3 regions of the Yersinia enterocolitica subsp. enterocolitica genome follow, and region 2 is predicted to be linked to each of the others. Evidence: predicted binding sites of a transcription regulator. Region 2 holds the regulator's gene; each other region holds the start of a gene.

Region 1 (6,067 bases), 1.9 Mb from region 2:
GGCACTTTGTCATTAAGCTCAAGGGGCGATTAAACCCCTTTATCGTGATGTACCAATATGCCTGACTCAGCGATTCAGGTGGTAATAGACTTCATTCCAGCGAATTTCATTTTTGAATGCTGGCAATGTGGTGTCGTTATCGATAAGAAGGAACTCAATACCGTGCATTTCAGCATACAAACGCAACTCATCCACACCAATAGCTTGTGAGAACACGGTATGGTGCGCACCACCAGCGATAATCCATGCCTCGGCGGCGGTTGCCAGTGAAGGCTGAGCTTGCCAAATAGCGCGCGCTACCGGTAGTTTTGGTAATGGATGCGGTTGCTCGACGGTATCAACCACATTGACCAACAAGCGGAAGCGATTACCCATATCAATTAAGCTGGCATTCAGTGCCGGGCCTGCCGGAGTCGAGAAGATCAACCGGGCGGGATCGGCTTTACCGCCAATACCTAAATGCTGCACGTCCAACAGTGGTTTTTCTTCTTTGGCGATAGATGGGCACACTTCCAGCATATGAGAACCCACCACCAGATCATTACCTGGCTGGAAGTTATAGGTGTAATCCTCCATAAAGGAGGTGCCGCCTTTTAGGCCGGTACCCATGACTTTCAGAATGCGTAATAATGCGGCGGTTTTCCAATCACCTTCGCCACCAAAACCGTAACCTTGTTGCATCAGGCGTTGAACCGCCAAGCCCGGTAACTGTTTTAATCCATATAGATTTTCAAAGTTAGTGGTGAAAGCCTTAAAACCACCTTGTTCCAGAAAACGCTTCATACCTAATTCAATACGCGCGGCATCCAGTAGGTTTTCGCGTTTATTGCCATGCAGTTGCACGGCATCTGTCAGCCGGTAAGTGGCTTCATATTCTTCAACCAAGGCATCAATCTCACCTTTGCTGACCGCATCCACCACGGTGACTAAATCACCGATACCATAGGCATTAACCGAGTAACCAAACTGGATCTGTGCTGCAACTTTATCCCCTTCGGTCACCGCGACTTCGCGCATATTATCGCCGAAACGGGCAACTTTCAGTTGTTGGCTCTCCTGTTTGGCTGCCGCAACGCGCATCCACTGACCAATCCGCTGATGAGCTTCTTTATCTTGCCAATGACCGGTGATAACACTGTGTTGCTGGCGCATACGTGCGCCGATAAAACCAAACTCACGGCCACCATGAGCAGTTTGGTTCAAGTTCATAAAGTCCATATCCATGGTTTCCCATGGGATCTGTGCATTAAATTGAGTATGGAATTGCAGCAACGGTTTATGCAGAATGCTCAGTCCACCAATCCACATTTTGGCCGGTGAGAAGGTATGCAGCCAGGTCATGACGCCAATACAGGCGGTATCGTAGTTGGCCTCACGACACAACGCGGTAATTTCATCTGGGGTGGTCACCAAAGGTTTAAGCACCAGTTTGACCGGCAAGCCCGCTTCACTATTGAGGCTATTGACGACATGATGGGCATTATCCATAACTTGTTGCAGGGTTTTAGGGCCATACAGGTTTTGACTGCCTATCACAAACCACACTTCTGATTGCTTGAATACGTCCATCTGATACTCCATTTAATCAATTTTTATACAACATAAAGTGATAAATCAGCCGGTTAATCACGCTTCGGTTACCGGTGCGTAGTGTGGCTCAGCGGATAGACACCACTGTTGATAGCGTTGATAAAGCTGTTGATAGCGGGCAACTTGTGCTGCATTGGGGGTCAGGGTGCGTTCAATCTTACACGCCATATGTTGTTGTGCTGTCGGTACATCAGCAAACACACCAGCGGCCACAGCGGCAAAAATCGCCGCGCCCAAGGCGCAACATTGATCGGATGCCACAATCTGGATCGGTCGGTTCATGACATCAGCGCAAACCTGCATGATAACCGGCGATTTGCGTGCAATACCGCCCAATGCCAGCACGTTCTCCACCGGAATGTCTTGCTGTTCGAAGCATTCCATAATTGCGCGGGCACCAAATGCGGTGGCAGCGATAAACCCGCCAAATAGCGTGGGAGCATCCGTTCCCAGATTGAGATCAGTGATAACGCCTTTTAGTCGCTGATTGGCATTCGGGGTGCGGCGGCCATTAAACCAATCCAATACCACTGGCAGATTATCAAGTGAGGGATTTTTAGCCCATTCAGCCGTCAGTGAAGCCAGTAGGGTAGATTCAATCTGTTTTAACTGTGGTTGTAATTCTGGTTGTGTCAGTGCAGCTTGATGCAGTGGCCAGCTCAATAAACGGCTGAACCAGGCATACATGTCACCGAATGCTGACTGGCCCGCTTCCATACCAATCCAGCCGGGAACAACACTGCCTTCTACTTGCCCACAAATCCCAGCGATAGCCCGCTCACCGACGAGCTTTTTATCGGCAATCAAAATATCGCAAGTAGAAGTGCCGATAACTTTAACCAAAGTATAAGGTTGAGCACCGGCACCGACGGCACCCATATGACAATCAAATGCACCACCTGAAATAACCACAGTCGCAGGCAGCCCCAAACGCTCGGCCCATTCAGCGGTAATCAGACCAACCTGGCGTTCAGCGGTATAGGTATCAGTGAACATCGGGTAATCGAGTTGGCTGACTAAACTGTTATCAAGTGCGGCCAGGAATTCACGCGGTGGTAATCCTCCCCATGAGGGGTGCCACAAGCTTTTATGCCCCGCAGCGCACCGACCCCGCTGAATATCTTTAGGGGCAGTGGTGCCTGAAAGTAGCGCCGGAACCCAGTCGCATAGTTCAATCCATGATACCGCCGCATCTCGCACCGCTTTATCGGCGCGCGTGACATGCAGAATTTTCGCCCAAAACCATTCAGAAGAGTAAACCCCACCAATATAACGCGAATAATCCTCAAATTCGCCACTGCGACATAACCGGTTGATTTCTTCAGCTTCTTCTATGGCGGTGTGATCTTTCCATAGCACGAACATCGCATTAGGGTTTTCAGCAAAATCAGGACGTAACGCCAATACCTGACCTTGTTCATCAATCGGTGCGGGGGTGGAACCGGTGGTATCCACGCCGATGCCAATAATGTGTTGGCGTTGTTCTACTGACAGGCGGCTAACGACTTGGCGAATAGCCTGTTGCATGGCTTCGATGTAGTCGAGGGGATGATGACGGAACTGATTTTGCGCAGCGTGGCTGTAGAGGCCTTTCTGCCAGCGAGGGTAGTAAACAACTTCAGTGTCTATCTCAGTGCCATCCTGACAATCCACCGCCAATACCCGAACGGAATCGCTGCCAAAATCCAACCCGAGCGAGATAGCCTCTTTTGTCAAAAAAGGGCGTTCTGCCGATATAACGTCGCCTGTCATGGTGGTTGCTCCTAACTCATTACTGAAAACAAGGATTCATGGGCAATTGCCTATTAATTGCTAACAAAGATAGGAGTGAGTGACAGCAAGAGGTGAGGAGTCAATAGCTGGAAGTATGCACTTTTCTGCTTCCTATAGCGTTTTTGTGATGCTAGTCAAAAGTTAGCAATAGGTTAAATTTGCTGAATACATGGATAAATAAACTGTAATCCCTGGATGTGATAGCGCTCTACATTCTGACACGTAATTAACGTTAAAACTGTTCCTGTCTTAGCGGATATGGTGAGGTTAGGTCGCTTTTAATAAAGGATTAAAGCTTATTAACGTTGAAAAATACGATTGATAACGTTTCCACTGAAAAACGATTGATTGTGGTTGATGTCGATTAAATAAACAAAAAATATCTCTTCCTACAAAAAAAGTCCGGAGAACACTATGCATAAATTAACTAAAGCGCTGGCAGTGGTTGGGTTAGCGGCAGTTATGTCACATTCAGCTATTGCCGAAAGCATGAAACTAGGATTTTTAGTTAAGCAACCTGAAGAACCTTGGTTCCAGACCGAGTGGAAGTTTGCCGATAAAGCGGGCAAAGATTTAGGTTTTGAAGTGATAAAAATTGCCGTGCCCGATGGTGAAAAAACCTTAAATGCTATCGACAGTCTGGCCGCCAGTGGTGCGAAAGGTTTCGTTATCTGTACCCCTGATCCGAAACTAGGGCCAGCCATTGAAGCTAAGGCTCGCAGTTATAACCTGAAAGTGATCGCAGTTGACGATCAATTCGTCAATGCCAAAGGCAAACCCATGGAGAGCGTGCCATTGGTGATGATGGCGGCGACCAAAATTGGTGAGCGCCAAGGGCAGGAACTGTGGAAAGAGATGAATAAACGGGGGTGGCAGCCAGGGGAAACCGCCGTTATGGCGATCACTTCTGATGAGCTGGACACCGCGCGCCGTCGCACTTCTGGCTCAATGGACGCATTGAAAGCTGCGGGCTTCCCGGAAAAACAGATCTACAAAGTTCCCACTAAATCCAATGATATCCCAGGGGCATTCGATGCCGCTAACTCTATGTTAGTACAGCATCCTGAAGTGAAAAACTGGCTGATCGTCGGGATGAACGACAACACCGTATTGGGTGGTGTGCGTGCCACTGAAGGTCAGGGCTTTAAGGCGCCGAATGTGATAGGCATTGGTATCAATGGGGTTGATGCGGTTAGCGAACTGTCCAAAGGTCAGGCGACTGGCTTCTACGGTTCTCTGTTACCAAGCCCGGATATCCACGGTTATAAGAGCATTCAGATGCTGCATGACTGGGTCACCAAAGATGTTGAGCCAGCGAAATTTACTGAAGTGACTGATGTGGTGCTGATCACCCGCGATAACTTCAAAACTGAGTTAGAGAAGAAAGGCTTGATGTAATTCCACTACACGCTATGGCGCACTGGGGTCATTTGATATTTGGCCCCGGTGCAACCCAATCTTTATAAGGAAACCATCATGTCAGCACTCCATTCTGCGTTACAGGCCGAGCTGGAAGCCGAACAGTCACCGTATCTGGCTTTTTGTGGCATCGGAAAAAGTTTCCCCGGTGTGCAAGCGCTGGATGATATCAGTTTTACCTGTCAGGCCGGGCAAATCCATGCCCTGATGGGGGAGAATGGCGCAGGGAAATCGACTCTGCTAAAAATTCTCAGCGGCAATTACACCCCGACTCAGGGTGAGATTCATATTAAAGGCAAAGCCGTTAATTTTACCAATACCACCGAAGCGCTTGATGCGGGAGTGGCAATCATTTATCAGGAACTGCATTTGGTTCCGGAAATGACAGTGGCAGAAAATATCTATTTAGGCCAATTGCCCACCAAGATGGGCATGGTTGATCGTAAATTGCTGCGTTATGAGTCCAGCTTACAACTCGCGCATTTGGGGCTGGATATTGACCCCGATACTCCACTCAAATACCTCTCCATCGGCCAATGGCAGATGGTGGAAATTGCTAAGGCACTGGCGCGTAATGCCAAAATTATTGCGTTTGATGAGCCGACCAGTTCGCTTTCTGCGCGGGAAATCGAGCAACTGTTCCGGGTGATCCGTGAGTTACGTGCTGAAGGGCGCGTCATATTGTATGTCTCTCACCGTATGGAAGAAATCTTTGCGCTGAGTGATGCCATTACCGTGTTCAAAGATGGCCGCTACGTACGCACTTTTGATGATATGGCGCAGGTGAATAATGATTCGCTGGTACAAGCCATGGTCGGGCGCAATCTGGGGGATATTTATGGTTATCTGCCACGTGACATTGGGCCTGAGCGCCTGACATTACAAAACGTCAAAGCCATTGGTGTGAAATCTCCCATTAGCCTAACCGTACATCAAGGTGAGATTGTCGGCTTGTTTGGGCTGGTCGGTGCAGGGCGCAGCGAATTACTTAAAGGGCTATTTGGTGGCACCAAACTGACCAGTGGGCAGGTTTTACTGGATGGCAAGCCGCTCACTATTCGCTCGCCGATTGATGCCATTACCGCCGGAGTTATGCTGTGCCCGGAAGATCGCAAAGCTGACGGTATCATTCCAGTGCATTCGGTGCAGGACAATATCAATATCAGCGCCCGCCGCAAAACACTGACCGCTGGCTGCCTGATTAATAATCGCTGGGAACAACAGAACGCGGCACTACGCATTCAGTCCTTGAATATCAAAACCCCTGGCCCTCAGCAGTTGATTA
Region 2 (6,067 bases):
CAGGCAGATCGTAAAGACGCCGTAAAATCGTCCCTGATGGCTCGACCCGCGCCATCCGTGGCGCGGACGCTTTACTCTTCTACCTGTCCTCACCTTGCAAGATCGAGTCGTTGGAGTTTGTCAGCAGTCTGAGGCTTTTTGGCCTCTTTATTTTTACGCTTTGCTGTGCAACTTGCGCCGACGCCAAATACCGTGGTGCGGCTGTTGTTGCCATGCCAGAGATGAAACGGTATGCATTACACTGAGATGTGACAAGATACGCCGTAAATTGCGTTCCGATTCAGATATTTGTGTATCAGGATCGATGTCTGGCATTTGCACAAAATCGTTATTCCCCTCACTGTTATCCGATTCCAATCGTTGCTGGCATTGCTGAATCGCCATCTCACAAAGCTGTAAATATTCTTCCGCCAATTTAACAGTCAGCTGAATGTGGCGTTTATCTGATTCTAGCGGTGATTCTTCCAATGGGTAAGCGCGAGTCAGGATGGTCATCTCATTGATATGCCCAACAATAAGCTCGCTATGAGTAGCCCATAGGCGCATGTCGGCCAAATATTTTGAGTTAAATCCGGGTTCTTGCATGGCCTGATTCAGTGAGCTCAGGACCGCATTGCTGGCTTTGTTCACCTGAATGCGTTCATAGGAGAGTTGCCCGATATCTGGATTAGGTTTCAGTAGGATGCGCAGGATCTTCTGATAACTCTCCAATGCTTGATGCGCATTCTTTCGCAGCAAACCGCTTTGCCACTGTGGCCACAGCCATAGTGCGCTGGCGAAGGCCAATGCACAGCCGATTAAGGTATCCAGCAATCGTGGAACTAAAAAGTCGGCGCCCTCTCCGGTCAATAATTGCAAGATATACACTGTAGTGATGGTTCTAAAGATGACTGACCAGCCATAGTTTTTGCGCTGAACCAGATAGGCTATCAATGTGATGAGCAACATAATGCTCAGCGTAGTCCCTTCCGGCATTTGAAAATGCAGCAGGGCCGCGGCGAGTAACAGCCCAATCAGAGTGCCCAAGGCTCGGTGGTGAATCCGAATTTTAGTGGCGTTATAGCCGTTTTGCGTCACCAACATGATGGTGAGTAAAATCCAATAAGGTTTAGGCAGATGGATCAGGCTACCAATATAACTGCCCGCTGCCAGCGTTACGCCCATGCGGCCTGCATCACGTAATGCGCTGGATTTAAATGATAGATAGCCAACAAGCGCTGGCCAGAATGGTTGAGATAGTTGGCTTGACATCAAATCGCGGTCATATTGCGGGCGCTGATCGCTCAGGATCTGGGTAATGTGGCTGATATGGTAATAGCAGAATTGTGCCACCGGATTATCAGGATGTTGCTGGGCAACCTCTTCCAGCTCGACCAGCGCATCACCGGCACTGAAATGGGTCTTCGCGCGGTGGTGATAGAGAATATTATCGGCGATGGTGCGCATTTGTGTTGAGATAATCTGCACATTACGTTCAAGGATGGCTTCTATTGAACTCTGCTCTATCAGCTCTTGCGCCTTTTCTGACTGATTCATCGCCGCAGTGATATGTTCCTGCAAATCAAGCGCCATCTGAAAGAGTATCAGTAGCCGCTTTTGCTCTTTTTTGGTGGCATTGGGTAGTAGATTAAACTGTTGATAAAGTTGGTTAATTTTATCCATAATACCTTGCTGCCTATCCAGCAGGGCTGGCATCGCTTTTTCCGCATCCTGGTGCTGACCAAGCAAAGAGTAGGCAGCATCGCAATAATCGGCCAACAGATGATAAAGCTGGCTCAGTGGCTCACGGATGGGCTGGTCTTTACATAACCGAAACCATAGCCAGGTAAATACCCCGTACCAGAGAGTCCCCACGGCACACATCAATGGCGCTTGCCAAATAGGCGCACGGCCTACCATGCTGAGACTAAAAATAGCGGCGATCAACGCTGCCGGGAGCAACCGGCCGTTGAGCTGGCTGATAGCACCACTTACCCCCAACGTTAATGCGAGACCAAGCATCACCACCGGTAATGGGATATCCCACAGCAGTAATTGTTGAGTCAGAAAACTACTGAAGGTAAAGAGTGTCCCGCCGACAATCAGCCGCCGGAAGAAATGTTGATGGGGAGTATCGAGCGAAGCAATATTACAGCAGGCGGGTATCAGGGAGAACATCAACCCCAGCCGCAATTCCCCCACGGCAAACCCCAATGCCGCCGGTAAGCAGAGAACCAGTGTTTGGCGGAGCGCATAATTAACTTCAGGATGATAAATAAGCCGTTGCCATTTCATGTAGGCCCCAGAAATTTATTAATCACACAAAAGAAAACCGGTGCCGAAGTAGCAGCACCGGTTTATAGGGAATTAACGGGTGCCGTAAACGACAATCGTTTTACCGTGTGCGGAGATCAGATTTTGATCTTCCAGCATTTTTAGTATCCGCCCCACAGTTTCGCGGGAGCAGCCAACTATTTGACCAATTTCCTGGCGGGTAATCTTTATCTGCATCCCATCTGGGTGGGTCATGGCATCAGGTTGTTTTGCCAGATTAAGCAGCGTTTGTGCAATGCGTCCAGTCACATCAAGGAAAGCAAGGTTACCCACTTTCTCAGATGTTATCTGTAAGCGATTCGCCATTTGTGAAGACAGGCGCATCAAGATATCTGGATTGACCTGAATTAACTGGCGGAATTTTTTGTAAGAAATTTCAGCCACTTCACAGGCAGTTTTTGCTCTGACCCAGGCACTACGTTCTTGGCCTTCTTCAAATAATCCAAGTTCGCCGATGAAATCTCCCTGGTTGAGATAGGAGAGAATCATCTCTTTACCTTCTTCATCTTTGATCAGCACCGCAACGGAGCCTTTCACGATGTAGTAAAGTGTTTCGGCCTTTTCACCTTGGTGAATTAGCGTACTCTTCGATGGATATTTGTGGATATGGCAATGAGACAGGAACCATTCGAGAGTCGGGTCTGTTTGTGGCTTGCCGAGAACCATTCGCTGTTATCCTCTGTTGTTATCGCTGCCTAACTTAACAGGGCTCAGAGTTCCCTGTACGGCGTGCTTATAAAATACACTTTCTCTTAGCATATTAATTTGCTCAACTGCCGAAAGGTATAGCCAAGATAGGTACCGGATAGAAACCCTTCACTGAGTATTGAGAAGCTACCCTATTTAATTCTAAAAACAATACTTTCGGTTCTGTTTGTAGCACAGGATGAGGCTAGTGTCTTGTGTTGTATCGCTTCAGCATGATGAACATCGGGTTACATTGCCAGTTTGTAAATGAAAGGGTAGTCTGAATCGGAAAATTTAACCGGGAGCAAGAGTTATGCAGGCACGTGTAAAGTGGGTTGAAGGGCTAACATTTTTAGGTGAGTCCGCTTCAGGTCATCAAGTTTTAATGGATGGGAATGCTGGAGACAAAGCCCCCAGTCCGATGGAAATGTTGTTAATGTCGGCCGGTGGCTGTAGTGCAATTGATGTCGTTTCTATCTTACAGAAAGGGCGTAACGATGTGCGCGATTGCGAAGTGACATTAACCTCGCAGCGCCGGGAAGAAGCACCGCGCCTGTTTACGCAAATTAACCTGCATTTTATTGTCAGCGGCAAAGGTTTGACGGATAAAATCGTTGAGCGTGCGGTTGAGCTTTCGGCTGAGAAGTATTGCTCGGTTTCTTTAATGTTGGGGAAAGCGGCGACTATTACCCACAGTTTTGAAATCCGTGACATCGCCTAAGCAAACCCTTCGTACTTGAAGCTGCAGGGTTGTTAGCTGCGCTCGCTCACCCGAATCACTTACTTATGTAAGCTCATCGGGATGAGTTCGCTTGCCGCCTACCTGCAGCCCCAACTACTTTGGGTTGGGATAGCATCAAATTATTTTTTCTTTCCAACAATTGCTTTACTGCAACGCCAAGGACGAAGGAGATTAGCCTATTTTTTTGCCTTCCAGTAGTTGCTGCACCAACGGCGCCATAATCAGCTCCATTGCCAGCCCCATCTTCCCGCCGGGTACCACCAATGTATTGATATTGGAAATAAACGACCCTTGCAACATTGCGAGCAAGTAAGGGAAATCGATTTGATCCAAACCTCTGAAGTGAATGACGACAAAACTTTCATCCAGTGACGGAATGGCTTTGGCGGCAAATGGATTAGAGGTATCAACCGTCGGAACGCGTTGGAAGTTAATATGGGTGCGTGAGAACTGTGGCGTAATGTAGTTAATGTAGTCATCCATGGACCGCACCACGGAATCCATCACCGCTTCACGGGAATGGCCGCGCTCCCCGGTATCGCGGACTAATTTCTGAATCCACTCCAGGTTGACTATCGGTACCACGCCGACCAGCAAGTCGACATGTTTTGCGACATCATGATGTTCGGTCACGACCCCGCCGTGCAGCCCTTCATAAAACAGCACATCAGTGGGTTCCGGCAGCGCCTCCCAAGGGGTGAATGTGCCTGGGATCTGGTTATAGGGCACGGCTTCATCATAGGTATGGAGATACTTACGTGAGCGCCCAGTTCCATGCTCGCCGTATTGCGACACACTCTCTTCTAACTGACCAAAGTCATTGGCTTCTGGGCCAAAATAGCTAATATGTCGGCCTTGATCCCGTGCCTTACGGATGACGGTATCCATTTCAGGACGGGTATAGCGATGGAAGCTGTCACCTTCAATTTGCGCTGCACGGATATTCAATTGCTGAAAAATTTTGCGAAACGCCAGACTGGTGGTGGTTGTCCCTGCGCCACTTGAGCCGGTGACGGCTATAACCGGATGTTTAATTGACATATTAGCTGTAACTCCATGGGGTTAGATCCTCAGTGGGCGGGCTTAAACGGTCTGTTTTTTCTTGTTAATGGTTATTTTTAGGGCAAAGTGCCCAGCTTGTCACCCTGATTTTACTTAGAGGATAGGGTAACAACGCATGGGTTATGGCAGCTCTTCTGCTCCGGCCCGAAAGGCGCCGCGTGGCATGATATTGATGGTTTCGTGTAGCTCTGACCAAACTAATACCGCCTCACCACTGACTAATTGACGGCGTACGTCTTCGACTTTTTGCTCCAATGAGCGCTCATGTTCGCCGTAATCCGTGCCTTCACGTAATACAAAGGCCTCCAGCAGATTATCCAGCGTTTCGCTGTCGACTTGCTGCCAGGGGATTATCATGATTGTTGCTCCAAATAAGGGGAAAGCCAGGCTGGAATACGTTGTTCCAACCACATTTGTGGATGTTTTAACGAGCCACTGACAAAACCGACGTGGCCGCCGTGCTCAGTGAGCTGATAATCAATATTGTCCGGTAACTGGTGTAGATTCGGGATAACTTCAGCGGTCATAAACGGGTCATCTTTGGCATGAATGATAAGCAGTGGCGTTGTAATTTGCGGCAATAGCGGTAAAGCGCTGCAACGGCGATAGTAATCCAGTGCATCATTGAAGCCATGTATTCTCGCCGTGATGACATCATCAAACTCTTTGATTCGCCGCAGGCCTTTCAGTTGAGGCAGATCTAAAGGCAGGCTATCGGGGTAATACAATAGCTTGCGGGTGGCATTCAATTTGAGTTGATTTAACAAATAGCGCTGATAGACACGCGAGAAACCTTGTTCCATGCGGTTGGCGCAAGGCTCCAGCATCAGTGGTGCAGAAACCACCACGGCTGCCTCTAATAAGCTCTCTTGCCCTTGCTCAGCCAAATAGAGCGCCAGCATATTGCCGCCCAAAGAGACACCAACCGCTGCAGTGGGCACCTGACCATAGCATTCCCGCAACCAACGCAGAAAAAAGCGCGCATCTTCTGTTTCACCGGAGTGATAAATGCGTGACTTACGATTTGGCTCGCCACTGCATCCGCGAAAATGCATCACCACACCCAGCCACCCTTTGTCTTGCCAGGCGCGCAGCAAACCGTGGGCATAGGGGCTGTAAAAATTCCCTTCCAGCCCGTGGAATAGCACCACTCTGGGTTTATCCCGTGCCAGCTCGGGGTTTTCACTCCAGGCCAGATCGACAAAATCCCCATCGGGCAATTCCAGCCGTTGCCAAAAAGGTTGCAGTTGCACCCTCCGCCTG
Region 3 (6,067 bases), 2.3 Mb from region 2:
TTAATCAATGCGAACCAGAATTCCATCTCCGCAAACCATTTAACGCCAATCATATTCATGGTGGCGACAATTGAAAGTGCGCCTAACGCAAACAGCCATTGGGGTACATCAGAGAAGGTTCCCCAATAATGCATATAGAGAGCAACGGCGGTAATATCGACGATCCCTGTCATTGCCCAGTTGAGAAAATACATCCATCCAGCAACATAGGATGCCTTTTCGCCGAGAAACTCGCGAGCATAAGAGACAAAACTACCACTGGAGGGGCGGTGTAAAATCAGTTCGCCGAGGGCTCTGAGAATGAAAAATGAGAAAACCCCGCATACCAAATAAACCAATGCTAATGCTGGGCCTGCCATTTGCAAACGAGCACCTGTACCTAAAAATAGGCCGGTACCAATAGAACCGCCGATCGCTATCATTTGTATATGACGTCGGCCCATACTTTTGTGATAGCCAGTATCATGAGAATCTAACCAGCGTTTTTTTGCGTCGTGATGGGTTTCTGCAGAGTGCTTTCCTGACATCATAGACATTCCCTATTTTCCTGTCTGTTGTGCAATCATCGTGAATGTATTACTGCAACCGATTGCTAAAGGTTAATGCATAAATAGCGTCTTAGCGCCTTCACTTGTTGTGGCTTTGATCATTACTCTTGAATTATGGGAGGGCATGCTATCGTTTCTATCGTGATGAGGCAAAAAAATATTCACTTATAAATTATTTTTTTTGCGGCATTAACGAAGTCACTAATTGAATGGCTAAGGTTAATTTATAATTACACCGCATGCTTACATATTAATACATTTAGTGTAACTATTGATTGTTTTTAGAACAACTCGTAACCGGTTGTTATGTCGATGAATGCGGAGAGCTTGTTTTTTTACTATAAATCAATTCTGTATATTTTCTATCGATACTATTTTTAGCCTGGCTTTATATTTTATTACTATCATTTTGGATTAAATTGCAGTTGATCTTAATTGGTTGAATTAGATGAAAACTTTTATGCAGATATTCTTTTTATATGCATGGTTTGTCTTTTGGGCACAAAACACATACTTTGGCATCGGGTCTATAGGTGTTTTAATTATGATCAATATAAAGGGTTGCCAATAAGGTATTACTCCAGGCATTGATAGCATACTGCGTTGAAACTGGGGGCAGCCGCTAAGCTATAGCACTTAAGGCCACGAGTAGACTGGCTGTCGTAAGCGAGCGATTTCATGCATGCAAAGTGTTTATATCTAAACAAAGATTTTAATCTAACCATTTTTAACTAAAAAAGCATAACAGAGAAACTTGATTACATTCGGATTTTTTAATTACAAAACACCGAGTTAAGTTAATTAAAATAAACCTGTCGTGATGCTCTCAAATGCAATAAGTATATCAGTATCTCTTGTTCTTTTGCTCTGAGTGGAGTGGTATCTTGAGGTTGAGCATTTACATCTTCTGTTTTTATTATTGATGTTAATAATAATATTGCTGATGTTAATAATAATTTTTAGCGACAGGTTAATCGATTACTTCCTTAAATAGGTCTGTGATAAATATCGAATATCATTAGCTGATCATAACATTCAATACGTTACCTCTTGTTCCTTAGGTGCTACCCAACAGTAGGTCTAAAATGAAAAAAACAAATCAGGACATCACTCTTGCTTGCGACGAAGAGATCGGTATGGCAGATAAGTTTTCCATCAAAACGTTGATTACCAACGTGAACAAAATGAATATAAACACTATGCCAATGGCTTTATTTATGACCATTTCGGCTATTGTGTTTATTTCGGCTTATGCCAGTTATCTACCCAAAAATATGATTGGTGGCTTGGCTGTTATTATGACGATGGGCTTTGTGTTATCCCATATTGGTCGCCATATTCCAGTATTAAAAGACATAGGTGGCCCAGCTATATTGTGTCTGATGGTGCCATCAGTGTTGGTCTACTTTGGTATTTTTCAAACCAATACGTTAGATACGGTTCACTTGCTGATGAAGGAGGCGAATTTACTCTATTTTGTCATCGCCAGTCTGGTTGTTGGCAGTATTCTTGGCATGAATCGCGTGGTACTCATTCAGGGAATGACACGTATGTTTATCCCGCTGGTAGTGGGAACCATCACTGCCGTCGCTACCGGGTTATTGGTGGGTAAGTTATTCGGTTTCTCCCTTTATCACACTTTTTTCTTTATTATTGTCCCGATCATCGGTGGTGGCATTGGTGAAGGTATCTTGCCGTTGTCCTTGGCTTATTCGGCGATTCTTGGGCAAGCACCTGATATTTATGTTGCCCAGTTGGCTCCAGCGGCAGTGGTCGGAAACATTTTTGCTATTATCTGTGCCGGTGTGTTGGCACGTATCGGTATGCGGCGCAAAGATCTGAATGGCGAAGGGATGTTAATTCGTTCAGCGCAAGACAATGCGGTGTTTACCTCGCAAGAAGGGCCAAAACAGGCTGATTTTCAGTTAATGGGCGGTGGGCTATTAATGACCTGTGCATTCTTCATTGTAGGTGGGTTATTTGAAAAGGTTGTGCATATTCCTGGCCCGGTACTTATGATTTTGATTGCCGTGATGTGCAAATACGCGCAGGTTATTCCGTCAAAAATGGAGCAGGGTGCGCACAGCTGGTATAAATTTGTTTCTACTACGTTGGTCTGGCCTCTAATGATTGGTCTGGGGATGTTGTATGTTCCGTTAGAAAGTGTTGTCGCCGTATTCTCCGTTGGCTATGTCGTGGTTTGTGGATCTGTTGTTTTATCAATGGCGGCCATCAGTTTCATTACTGCTCCCTATCTAAATATGTATCCCGTGGAAGCCTCCATTGTGACCAGTTGCCACAGCGGACTCGGTGGGACAGGGGATGTTGCTATTCTTTCCGCCTCAAACCGGATGTCATTGATGCCATTTGCACAGATAGCCACCCGTATTGGCGGTGCATCCACGGTAATTGGTGCCACATTGTTGTTAGGTTGGATAATTTAAAGCTGTTAGGTTGGATAATTTAAACAAACACTTTGAGTAATAGCATAACAAACGGCATTTTTTATCGGATGCCGTTTGTCATTGAGAATTAAGTTCTTCTTGGTGCTAATACTATTGGCAATACTGTTTTAATACCTCCTGCTGGCTGGGCAAGAGTTTATAGAGATAAACCGGCCGGCCGGTTGCGCCATACAGAACTTTAGTGCTGAGAACTTCAGTATCGGAAAGGTAAATTAAATATTTACGGCAAGAAACGCGTGAAATACCAATAGCATTTGCCATCTGCTCCGTCGAAAACTCCCCATCCTGTACTTCCAGAATCCATTCACATACAGTTCGTAGTGTTTGCGCTGTTAGCCCTTTGGGTAATTTTTTGCGCTCGACGGGCGTGGCATTACTACGCCGTAATAATGAATCGACATCTTCTTGCGCACAATATTCGCGCTGCCCCAGCAAACTCTGTTTTTCACGATAAGTCGACAGTGCTTCTTCAAAACGTGAGAATTGGAACGGCTTAATTAAGTAATCTACTACCCCGTATTGCAGTGCTTTTTTGATGGTATTCACATCAGTCGCAGATGAAATAACAATAACATCAGTATGCTCACTGAATTCACGTAAAACTGGCAGCAAGTCTAATCCATTGTCCTGGCGCATGAATACATCTAACAGGACCAGGTGAATCGGCTGTTCCGCTGCCATCACGTGCTCCCGGGCCTGCTGTAAACTGGAGACTGAGCCGCAGCAGTTGAAGCCCGCCACTTGGCTCAGATAACACTTGTTCAGCTCAGCTACCATTGCATCATCATCTACTATTAATACATTAATCATGATTTACCGCGCTGATGTTGTTTGAATAATTGTCACTGGAGATCATATTATTTGAGGTTACTTCGTAGGGGAGGTTGATAAAGAATTGGGTAAAAACACCCGCTTCTGAATCGAACTCAATATTGCCGCCAATACTTTCCAAACTCTGGCGAACCAGGCTCAAACCAATGCCGTGTTCATTTCCTTTCGTGGAAAAACCATTATCAAAAATACTGTCTTGCAACTCGGTTGCAATACCCGGCCCATCATCACTGACAACGCAATGTACACGGCCATTTTGATAATGGAAGCTGACATTAATTTCTCGTTGAGACTGGTTGCCAATGGCTTCCATAGCATTCTCAATCAGATTGCCCAAAACTGTAATTAAGGTAGTCGTTATTTGCTCATTATCGGTATCGGGCAACAAGCTATCGTCACTGATAGATAACGTGATACCCAAATCGCGTGCCCGGTTGATTTTCCCCAGCAGGAAACCGGCAATGATTGGAGATTTTACTTTGCGCAGAAGAGAGCCAATTTCCGCCTGATAATTATTCGATGTTTTAACAATATAATCTTCAAGTTGCTGATAATACTTCATATGCAATAAACCCAAAATCACATGGAGTTTATTCATAAACTCGTGCGACTGTGCTCGTAAGGCATCGGCATAATGCACCATGCCAGTGAGGCGTTGCATCAATTGACTCACTTCGGTTTTATCGCGGAAAGTGGCGATTGCGCCGATAATATCGCCTTTGACCATTACGGGAACAGTATTGGTCAGTAATATGCTGCCATTAAAGTTTATTTCTTCATCGCGTCGGGCAATCCCGGTTTCCAATACCTGCTCTAAATACAAACGCACTGGCCAATACTTGCTGGCACTACTGAGTAATAAATTCTCCATCGGCCCACTTTGTTTAAATAAGCGCTTCGCCTCATGGTTTACCACGGTAATGCGCGAGTTGGCATCAACTGCGATAACGCCTTCTTTAATGGATTGCAGCATGGCGTTACGCTGTTCAAATAAGTTGGAGATCTCGTAGGGTTCAAAACCCAACATAATTCTTTTCAGTGCTTTGACTAAAAACCAGGTGCCGAGTGATCCAATCAGCGCTCCAAATAATATGGTCCAGGGAATAGTCCAACGGGTTTCACTGACAACCGAGTCAATGCTGGTAAGAGAAATCCCAATTGCGACAACACCTATTTGTTTGCCGTGAGGTTCATAAACAGGAATAAAAATACGCAATGCTCTTTCCAGTACACCTCGGTTTATCGCGCTGTTTTCTTTGCCTTGTAGCGCAGGTTCTAAATCATTGCCGATAAAATGTTGTCCGATCATCTCTGGATTAGGATGTGAATAACGTATGCCGTTCATATCAGTCACAACAATAAATAGCAGGTTATTCGCTTTCTGAACTTGACTGGTATAGGACTGTATTTGTTTCCCAGTTTCAGGATCGGTTAATCCGTGAATGATGGTGGGCGAAAAAGAGAGCGACCGGGCGACGGCAACGGCTTTGTCTTGCAAACCCTCTTGTGCCATCTTGCTAAGTTGAACGAAGAACAGTGTGTGAACTACCAATAACACGGAGATAATCACCGCAGAAACCATGAGTGTGATAGATGTACTGAGTCGTAACGGCACTTTTTGCTTTCCAGCCGTGGTTGCATTGTTCATGTCATGCTCCAGAAACGCCGGCCTGTGTGACCCTCAGACATCCAGATTGATGAGATGGGTGTTATATCAATAGTTGCCAACAAAAAAGGATACAAACGAAGTTGCCCTGTAGTTTACGCCGTTTATTTATTAGGGCGCTAAGACTTGGGATTACTTTAGCTACATAACGATTTATATAGTTATCAAATTTCCCTCCTCTGCGGGACTGTCTGTATGGCAAGAGGAGGTGCAGGCTATTTATCGATCAATCAGATTGACGCAGGGTTGGGGCGATAATCAATTCAATCTCTTTAGTGGCTAGTTCTTCATGGGCTGTAGACGCCAAACCGGTATCAGTAATCACGGCATCAAAGTCAGTAAGAGGTAAGGCTAAATAAGTGGCAATCTTGCCGTATTTTGATGCGTCAGCCAGTAGCACGCGCTTGCTGCTAACCTCACTAACTGCCCGTTTCACCACAACTTTGTCTTCATCCGGTGTTGAAATGCCGCGAGACCCCCAGCAGGATGCTGAAATAAAGGCGATATCAATGGATAAATTTCGTAGCGCACGGGCGGCGGCATCACCGACACAAGAA

What was found. The regulator CRP, encoded in region 2, controls carbon source genes, mostly activating them, when cyclic AMP is high. The targets are predictions, from matches to a motif close to ATGTGANNNNNNTCACAT.
Region 1: FGL26_RS05215 (arabinose ABC transporter substrate-binding protein) is a predicted target of CRP. The motif match lies at 3,486-3,503, and genes of this name have one in related genera.
Region 3: FGL26_RS03045 (2-hydroxycarboxylate transporter family protein) is a predicted target of CRP. The motif match lies at 1,545-1,562, and genes of this name have one in related genera.

Annotation. Positions count from the first base shown of each region.
Region 1 covers NZ_LR590469.1:1,119,871-1,125,937, reverse strand. Annotated here, with positions in the region: gene araA (L-arabinose isomerase) at 67-1,569, opposite strand; gene FGL26_RS05220 (ribulokinase) at 1,627-3,342, opposite strand; gene FGL26_RS05215 (arabinose ABC transporter substrate-binding protein) at 3,778-4,761, shown strand; gene araG (L-arabinose ABC transporter ATP-binding protein AraG) at 4,840-6,067, shown strand, end outside.
Region 2 covers NZ_LR590469.1:3,003,819-3,009,885, reverse strand. Annotated here, with positions in the region: gene FGL26_RS14495 (YccS/YhfK family putative transporter) at 154-2,274, opposite strand; gene crp (cAMP-activated global transcriptional regulator CRP) at 2,347-2,979, opposite strand; gene FGL26_RS14485 (OsmC family protein) at 3,314-3,721, shown strand; gene FGL26_RS14480 (phosphoribulokinase) at 3,914-4,783, opposite strand; gene FGL26_RS14475 (YheU family protein) at 4,925-5,161, opposite strand; gene FGL26_RS14470 (hydrolase) at 5,158-6,067, opposite strand, start outside.
Region 3 covers NZ_LR590469.1:659,066-665,132, forward strand. Annotated here, with positions in the region: gene ansP (L-asparagine permease) at 1-536, opposite strand, end outside; gene FGL26_RS03045 (2-hydroxycarboxylate transporter family protein) at 1,634-2,992, shown strand; gene dcuR (two-component system response regulator DcuR) at 3,104-3,823, opposite strand; gene FGL26_RS03055 (sensor histidine kinase) at 3,816-5,492, opposite strand; gene ygbI (DNA-binding transcriptional repressor YgbI) at 5,737-6,067, opposite strand, start outside.